DNA from 2 places in the Rhodococcus sp. JCM 9793 genome. Region 1 is predicted to be linked to the other one. Evidence: riboswitches for the same ligand, from Rfam matches in the RefSeq annotation. Region 1 holds a riboswitch; the other holds the start of a gene.
The links. Region 1 has a riboswitch for cobalamin ahead of metE (5-methyltetrahydropteroyltriglutamate--homocysteine S-methyltransferase). Riboswitches for the same ligand answer to the same signal wherever they lie in the genome.
Positions count from the first base shown of each region.

Region 1 (4,414 bases):
TCGACGTGTTGCGGGGCCTCGCCGTCGAACAGAACCTCGCCGTGATCATGTCCACCCACGAACTCGAACTCGCGCTGCGTGTGTCCGACCGGATGTGGTTGCTCGACGCCGACCGCACCCTGACCTGTGATTCCCCCGCAGCTCTGGCCGAGTCCGGTCGCATCGGAGCAGCATTCGATCGTGGACGGATGCGCTTCGATCCGCGCACACTGGTGTTCGACCTCGATTCGGAGGACAGCCGTGTCTGACCCTGCCGCAGTACTCGGGCGCATTGCCGCGCTGAGTCCCTACTTCTCGGTGAGCACCGGCGCAGTACCGGACGGCCGGTGGCAGCAGACGTCTGCGCTGCGCGACAGTATGATTCGCGACCCGTTGGTGTCGGATACTGCGCACCGGATGGGAACCGGGGAGGCCCGAGTGGCCGCGTCGACTCTCTTCTTCGGCTACGCCGCCCGGATGTGGTCGGTGTCGTTGGGCTCGGTCGTCGACTCGGGCCGATGTGTCCGCCTCGACCCGGACACGTTGCTGTGGTGCAACGACGGGGGGCTGCGACTGCACATCGTCGACCCCGAATTCGGTTCGACCACCGGTGAAATCCTCGACGACCAGCTCGAACCGCTCATCGACGCGTGGAGCGACATCGTCGCCCCGGGTTTGATGTGGGGTAACTCCGCGTCCGCGCTGATCGGGGCCGGACGCGTGATCGGTGATGCCGCGCAGGCGCACATCGACACACTCTTCGACGATCCACGTCTGGTCGGCACGATGGTCCGGTCCACCGGCCGACGTCGCAGTTGCTGCCTGTACTACCGCGTCCCGGGCGGAGGCGTGTGCGGCGATTGCGTCTTCCCCAGCCCACCGAAAGCATCGACGAAGGAGATTCTGTGACAGTCGCATTCGCCCCTGAGATCGTCGACACCGAGGACGGTGGTCGCGAACAGCGCTGGCCGCTTCCCACCGATGAGGACTCACTACTGCGGCTGATCCGGTTGCTGTTCGACGAGTACTGGGACGACATGTGGTTCGGCCTGCTCATCGAAGGTTCGGCGCTCGAGGTCGCGGCACCCAATGCTCCGAAGAAGATCTCGATGTACGACGGGTATGCGACCGTCGACTTCGGTCGCTGGCATTTTCACCTGTGCATCGGCGAGCACACCGCGAGCGGACCGGAGCTCGGCCGTATCCGTCGCTGCGGCCGGGCAGAGCTGTACCGCAGGATCGGCACGGACGACGCACCGACGTCGTGGGGTGTGCGCCTGTTCAACGGCCGTGACGAACAGATGCTCACGATCATGTTGCCCACCCCGTTCCTCACGAACATGCAGCAGCTGACGGACGAACCGGTGTGGGTGCACCTCGAGGCGTGGGATCGCATTCGGTCGGAATTCCTCGGCCTGGCGCCGGATCCCCGTGACCGAACCGGCAAAGGATTTCGCCACTCCTGACCAGCACAGCCGACAGAAACGCACCGACGGAAATACAACCCGCGCAGACAGATACAAACCCTCGGCAGGGTTGTATCTGTCTGATTGCGTTGTAACCGTTCTTCCTGCTTTGCCCGTTCGAATGAGGACGTGGCTATACTCCGGGATGTAGTTGGTTCGCCGTGCCGGTCGTGAGGAGCCCCGAAGGCCGTGGCGGCGTCGAAGCACCCCTGCGCGGGGTGTGGAAGAGGGAACCCGGTGAGAATCCGGGACTGTCCCGCAGCGGTATGCAGGAACGACCGCCGTCATCAGCACTGGGCATCACCCCGGGAAGCGACGGCCAGTAGGTACGGGCCCACAGGCTCGGGCGCTTGCAAGTCCGAATACCTGCCATCTGCGCCGGGCACGCCGTGCCCGGCGGTGTGCCGCCTCGTGGACCGGGCGCGCGGACCCGCATCGTATTCTCTCGCTCCGGCCGGGCCGGAGTCGACTGGGCTCGGTCGGATTCGCGCATCCTACGGGCGGTAGGCCATCAAGGACCGACCACCGGAGTACCACCAGTGCCTACACCCTCTGTCCCTACCTTCCATGCTGCCCCTGCCTTCCACGCCACCGTTCTCGGCTCCGCACGGATCGGACCCCAGCGTGAACTGAAGAAGGCCGTCGAATCGTATTGGGCCGGCCGGATCGACCGCGCCGGGCTGGAGAAGGTCGCCGCCGGACTGCGCGCCGACACCTGGGCTGCGCAGCGCGACGCCGGGCTCGATTCGATTCCGGTCAACACGTTCTCGTACTACGACCACATCCTCGACACTGCAGCCATGCTCGGCGCACTACCGCCCCGGGTGTCGGGTATCGCCGACGACCTCGACCGCTATTTCGCAGCCGCGCGAGGCAACGACGACGTCGCACCGCTCGAGATGACGAAGTGGTTCGACACCAACTACCACTACCTCGTCCCCGAGATCGGCCCTGACACGGTCTTCTCGCTCGATCCGTCGAAGGTGCTCGGCGAGGTCGCCGAGGCCCGCGCGCTCGGCGTTCCGGCCCGCCCGGTAGTCGTCGGCCCGCTGACGTTCTTGCTGCTGTCGAAGTCCACCAGCGAACAGGGCCCGCTCCTCGACCGTGCCGATGAGCTGGTCCCGCTGTATCAGGACCTCTTGTCGCAACTCGCCGCCGCCGGAGTCGAGTGGGTGCAGCTCGACGAGCCCGCACTCGTCCGCGATCTCGACGACGCGACCGTCGCCGCGGTCGAACAGGTGTACGGCACGCTGTCGCAGGCACAGGACCGTCCTGCGATCCTCGTCGCCTCCTATTTCGGCAGCCTCGGTCCGGCGCTCGGTGCACTCGCTCGCACCGGTGTCGAAGGCCTCGCGGTCGACCTGGTCGCAGGTGACTCGGCAGACATCGCCGGACTGCCTGCCCTGGCGGACAAGCTGATCGTGGCGGGCGTGGTGGACGGCCGCAACGTGTGGCGCACCGATCTGGAGACGGCCCTGGCCACCCTCGCCACACTGCTCGGCTCGACGGGCTCGGTGGCGGTGTCGTCGTCATGCTCGTTGCTGCACGTTCCGTACACCATCGAGGCAGAGTCGAGCCTCGACGAATCGCTGCGCGCGTGGCTGGCATTCGGCACCGAGAAGGTCGCCGAGGTCGTCACCTTGTCGACGGCACTGCGCATCGGCCGCGACGCCGTGGCTTCCGAGCTCGCCGCGGCGCACGCGGCTGCCGATGTACGCGCGTCCGATCCTCGCCTACGCAACCGCCAGGTGCGCGGCATGCTCGACTCGATCGCATCGAACCGCACTCGCACGTCGGCCGATCGGCGCCGCGAGATCCAGCGACAGCATCTCGATCTGCCTCTGTTGCCGACCACCACCATCGGCTCGTACCCGCAGACCACGCGCATCCGGGTGGCCCGAGCCGCATTGCGCAAGGGCGAGATCGAACGCGCGGATTACGTGCAGCGGATGCGCGACGAGATCGCTGAAGTGGTGGCCCTCCAGGAGAAGCTCGGAATCGATGTGCTCGTGCACGGTGAGCCGGAGCGCAACGACATGGTGCAGTACTTCGCCGAGCAGCTCGACGGATTCTTCGCGACCGAGAACGGCTGGGTCCAGTCGTACGGAAGCCGTTGTGTACGTCCGCCGATTCTCTACGGCGATGTCGCGCGGCCGAATGCCATGACCGTCGACTGGATCACTTACGCACAGTCGCTCACCGACAAGCCGGTCAAGGGCATGCTCACCGGTCCCGTGACGATTCTCGCGTGGTCGTTCGTCCGCGACGACCAGCCTCTCGCCGACACCGCCGATCAGATCGCCCTGGCCATCCGCAACGAGACGGTGGACCTGCAGGCTGCGGGAGTGCGCATCATCCAGGTCGACGAGCCGGCACTGCGAGAACTGTTGCCGCTTCGCAAGTCCGATCAGGCCGAATACCTGGAGTGGGCAGTCGGGGCATTCCGTCTTTCGACGTCCGGCGTGGCGGATTCGACGCAGATCCACACCCATCTGTGTTACTCGGAGTTCGGAGAGGTCATCGAGGCGATCGCAGAACTCGACGCCGACGTCACCTCCATCGAGGCCGCGCGTTCACACATGGAGGTGCTCGACGACCTCAACGCAATCGGATTCGACCTCGGAGTGGGCCCCGGCGTCTACGACATCCACTCACCGCGGGTTCCGAGCGAGAACGAGATCGCCGAGTCTCTTCGCGAAGCGCTGCGCGCCGTTCCCGCCGAGCGCCTGTGGGTCAACCCGGACTGCGGACTCAAGACCCGCGGCACCGATGAGGTCACGGCGTCGTTGACGAACCTCGTCGCCGCGGCAGCAACGGTTCGGTCCGAGCTCGACCGATAACGATTCCCAGAAAGCACCCGATCACCATGACCACGAAACACATTCGCACCACGCACGCCGGGAGCCTGCCTCGAACCGACGAGCTGGTGGCCGCCAACCGGGCACGCCGGGATGCCGCGGACGGATTCA
Region 1 is NZ_AP043721.1:2,145,020-2,149,433, reverse strand. Features, by position in the region: gene ACZ46K_RS12070 (ATP-binding cassette domain-containing protein) at 1-248, shown strand, start outside; gene ACZ46K_RS12065 ((2Fe-2S)-binding protein) at 241-888, shown strand; gene ACZ46K_RS12060 (DUF7676 family protein) at 885-1,445, shown strand; cobalamin riboswitch at 1,631-1,833, shown strand; gene metE (5-methyltetrahydropteroyltriglutamate--homocysteine S-methyltransferase) at 1,985-4,285, shown strand; gene ACZ46K_RS12050 (cobalamin-independent methionine synthase II family protein) at 4,312-4,414, shown strand, end outside.

Region 2 (4,414 bases), 2.0 Mb from region 1:
ATTCGACCGTGAACACATTGTGCGCGAACATCGTGTCGACGTGCTGTTCGATTCCGAATGCGGCCGGGAAGTACAGGGGTGGCTCGATGATGAACAGATACGCGCACGCGCCGAACCACAGCACCAGATTGGTGGGATCACCGTGTCGGCGCAGTCGGAGAACGGCGTACGCGAGGGCAAGAACAGCGCCGACGACGATGGTCAGTTCGAGGACGGGGAGCGTCCAATTCTCCAAGGCCAGAGGATTGCGGAACTCGAGGAGCCCACCGGCCTCGTCGCAGGAGAAACCGAGCCTCGTCGCGAGGTCGTCGAAGGTGGGCGAACACAGATCCGACATCAATTGACCCCCGGTGCAGCGGTTTCCGCGGTGTACCACTTGGTGACGTCGTAGCCGGCGTCGAAGCGCTCGAACCACACGCCGGCCAGCTCGGGCAGGTCCTCGTGTTCGGGGTTGTGCTTCGGCATCTGGCTACGGATGATGCCCCGCAGTGCGACGAGCTGCTCCTTGAGTCCGAGGTCGTCGAAGGCTCGCGGCATCGGCCCGGAATTCGCGGCCTGCAGGCCCGGAATGAGCTCGAGCAGCTTCTGCTTACGGCGATACGACGCGAACATCGACAGAGCGTCGATCTTGCGGTCTTCGATGGGGACGTGCTTGTTGAAGCCCGCGCACGCGATCCGAATGACGTCGAGTACGTGCTTGAACACCGAGGCCGCCACGCGCATGCGGTAGACGTCGCTACCTACGACGGAGTCGAAGATGATCAGTGCGGAGCTGCGGTGCTCGACCTCTTCGACGAAGTGCCAGATGAACAGGGAGGCAACGCGGTCGTCGCCGGGGCGGAACAGCGACGCGTCGTTGTCGAGCATGAGCTTGAAGACGGGGGTGAAGGTCGCTTCGAGGTCTGCGGTGTAGGCCAGTCGGTACTTCAGCGACGTCTCGGCGGTGAGCTTGTCGTAGGCGCCGATCACCTCGTCGAGGGTTTCCTGGAGGCCCGGGTACCTCTTGATCAGGGCGCGGACGTGCTGGCGATGCGCGGTGGAATGCTGTCCTTCCTGGCGCATGAACGCGTCGGCTTCCTCGGCGACCGTGTCGTCGGCGAACTGCGGCTTCGCCTCGGTGATCATCTGGACGATCATCTTCTCGAATCCGACGGCGAGGAACGAGACGGCGTTGGCCATGCTCGAGAACCCGGGGTTCGCGGGATTCCACAGGAACGGCACGTCGTAGTCCTCGAATGCGAAACGCATCTTGCGGACGTGCAGGTTTGTCATGTCACACCTCGTTCTCGGGTTTGTCCGATGTAGTCAGGGCAGGTGGGGCCTGCAATCGGGCTTTATCATACGTACTTGAAGAGATATGTATGATGACTTTCGTGGAGATGTCCCGGCATACCCACTCCGAGATTGGGTTGCGTGATAATGTCGGCCCCTCATTTCAGGAGGCGGTGTGGCACGTAGGCGAGGGTGGGGCGGGAGTCCGCCCGACAGCGACGAAGAAGCAACTCGGCGCATCGTCGACACCGCGGTCGATCTCATCGCGCGGACCGGCGCGGCGATCAGCATCGCTGAGGTTGCAGAATCATTGGGCGTGATCCGGCAGACGGTCTACCGGTATTTCCCCAGCTCGGATGCGCTGATGACGGCGGCGGCAATCGCGTCGGTCGCCGGATTCCTCGACCGCCTTGCCGACCACGTCGCAGGAGTCGTCGACCCCGTCGACGCGACCGTCGAAGCCGTCGTCTTCACCCTCGCGGAGGTACGCCGCACGCCGCACCTCGGTCTCCTGCTGTCGAACTCGTATGCGAACGTCCACCCCGAGAATATGACGTCCGACGAGGCGCAGGCTTTCGGCATGACGATGATCAGGCGGTTCGACGTCGAGTGGGAGCGATACGGATACGGCGACGCCGCACTCAACGAACTGGTCGAATTTCTCCTGCGGACGATGCAGTCGTTCTTCGTCTCGCCGGGTAATCCACTGCGCACCGACGACGAGATGCGCCGGTACTTGCGTCGCTGGGTGGGTACGGCGGTGGCTGCGCAGTCCGGTGAAGCGGATGATCCGGGCGAATCGACACCTCGCGACTGTGCTAGGTTCACCACGAGCCAGACGCATCCGTATGCAAGGGAATCCGGTGAGACTCCGGAACTGTCGCGCAGCGGTGAAGGTGACTGACAGGGCACGTGCCACTGGACCGGAAACGGTCTGGGAAGGCGCACTGTCGGGTTGATCCTGAGTCCGAAAACCTGCTGGCTCGCCGAATTGCAGACGCGGGCCTCGCGATTGGGCCCCCGATACGAGAGACCGAGCGATGCGTGCCCAGGCCAGCGGCCCAACCATTCCCCTTCGTGTGCACAGACACCTTCGGGCGAAGACCCTTGTACCCCGACCGGGTGGGGAGCTGGAGTCGCCGGGTCGCTGACATGCTCGATGTCGCAAAACCGCGCCGGCGAACCACGAAGCCGCTTGCACAAAAACGAATTCCGGCGAGCCCGCTCCTGGCCGCACTTGTCATAGCGGTTGTCATCAGCGCTTTCCTTTCGCTGACTCTCGGGTCGGAACCGATACCGCTGTCGGCCACATGGGATGTGGTGCGTGCCCGTTTCACCGGGAGTGTCGGACCGGACCCGGTGTACGACACGATCATTTGGAACCTGCGAGCTCCCCGCATCTTGATGGCGCTCATCGTGGGTGCGGGCCTGGCCATGGCCGGCGCCACGATGCAGACCTTGGTGAGAAACCCGCTCGCGGATCCGTACCTTCTGGGAATCTCGGCCGGAGCCGGTGTCGGGGCGACCCTGGTCATCATGTTCGGAGTGCTTGCTTCGCTGGGTATCTGGGCGCTGTCGCTGGGCGCACTGATCGGTGCGATGGTCGCGGGTGCTGCCGTCTTCGGCGTCTCGATGGCGCAAGGGGGTCTGACTCCGCTACGTCTGATCCTCACCGGTGTCGTCATGGCCTCGGCGTTCTCCTCGGTGTCCAGTTTCCTGGTGTTCTTCAGTGACGACCGGGATTCGGTTCGGTCGGTCCTCTACTGGATGCTCGGAAGCGTCGCGGGATCGATGTGGGAGCAGATTCTGCCTGCACTGATCGTCGTGGCCGTGTCTGCCGGCATTCTTTTCGCCCTCCATTCCTGGCTGGATGCGCTGTCGAGCGGACCGGATGTCGCCCGCGCTCTCGGTGTTCCCGTGCGTGGCCTCCGGCTCGGGCTCTTCGCGTTGTCGTCGGTGCTGGTCGGAGTGCTCGTCGCAGTGTCCGGAGGAATCGGGTTCGTCGGCCTGATCATGCCCCACCTCGCCAGGATCTTGGTGGGTGCACGTCACCGCGTCGTCCTTCCGGTGGCGGCGCTCGGCGGCGCACTGTTCCTCTTGTGGATCGACGTTGCGGCCCGAGTGCTGTTGAGTCCGGAGGAACTTCCCCTGGGCGTGATGACAGGTCTCGTCGGGGCCCCGGTGTTCCTGTTCCTGCTCGGGCGGCGTCACTACAGCTTCTCGGATGGTGCCTGATGCATCTTCGGGCGCGTAATGTGCGCTGTCGGATCGCAGGGTCGGACATCCTTTCCGATATCGACCTCGACTTGACCCGCGGATCCATGGTCGCGCTGGTGGGGGTCAACGGAAGCGGGAAGTCGACGCTGCTTCGTACCCTCGCCGGACTCCGTGCACCCGCAGAGGGAACGGTCGAAATCGACGGCAAGGATCTGTACTCGCTGCCGCTCCGTGTGCGAGCGAGGGCGATCGCCTATGTCGGTCAGGAGGAGACTCCGCCGCAGGACCTTCTGCTCGGGGAAATGGTTGCCATGGGCCGAATTCCACACCGTCCGCCCTGGTCGCTGGGCGAGGAATCCGATCGCGCGGTCACGCTCCGGGCCTTGGACACCGTGGAACTGGCACACGCAGTCGACCGACGCTGCGATCAACTGTCGGGCGGTGAACGTCGTCGCGCCATGCTTGCTCGCGGCCTCGCGCAGGAATCGGGACTGCTGATCCTGGACGAGCCGACCAATCATCTCGACATCCGCCACCAGTTCCACCTCCTCGATACGCTGCGCGGTCTCGGATGCACAGTGATCGCGGCGATGCACGATCTCACTTCGGCCGCGTCGTATTTCGACCGGGTCGCAGTACTCCACGACGGCGCCCTCGACACCTTCGCCGACGCGGCCGACGCCCTGTCCCCGGATACGGTGAAGCGCGTCTTTTCCGTACCCGCAACACAACTCACCGATCCTGCGACCGGACGCGCGCACCTCGTGCTCGGCTCGGATTCTGCAGGAACACGAGCCCATTCGGAGAATCATGCCTGACCCCACACCGTCTCGTCCGAACGTCCCGGTTTCGCTGGCCACCGGTCTCCTCGTTGCAACCGCGGCACTGACCGGGTGCAGCAGTGCCGGCAATCAGGAAACAGCGT
Region 2 is NZ_AP043721.1:154,723-159,136, reverse strand. Features, by position in the region: gene ACZ46K_RS02870 (hypothetical protein) at 1-337, opposite strand, end outside; gene ACZ46K_RS02865 (metal-dependent hydrolase) at 337-1,272, opposite strand; partial or broken gene ACZ46K_RS02860 (TetR/AcrR family transcriptional regulator) at 1,448-2,065, shown strand; cobalamin riboswitch at 2,091-2,269, shown strand; gene ACZ46K_RS02855 (FecCD family ABC transporter permease) at 2,425-3,507, shown strand; gene ACZ46K_RS02850 (ABC transporter ATP-binding protein) at 3,507-4,307, shown strand; gene ACZ46K_RS02845 (ABC transporter substrate-binding protein) at 4,300-4,414, shown strand, end outside.
Region 2: it holds a riboswitch for cobalamin, as region 1 does, so the genes downstream of both, ACZ46K_RS02855 (FecCD family ABC transporter permease) here and metE (5-methyltetrahydropteroyltriglutamate--homocysteine S-methyltransferase) in region 1, are expected to answer to the same signal.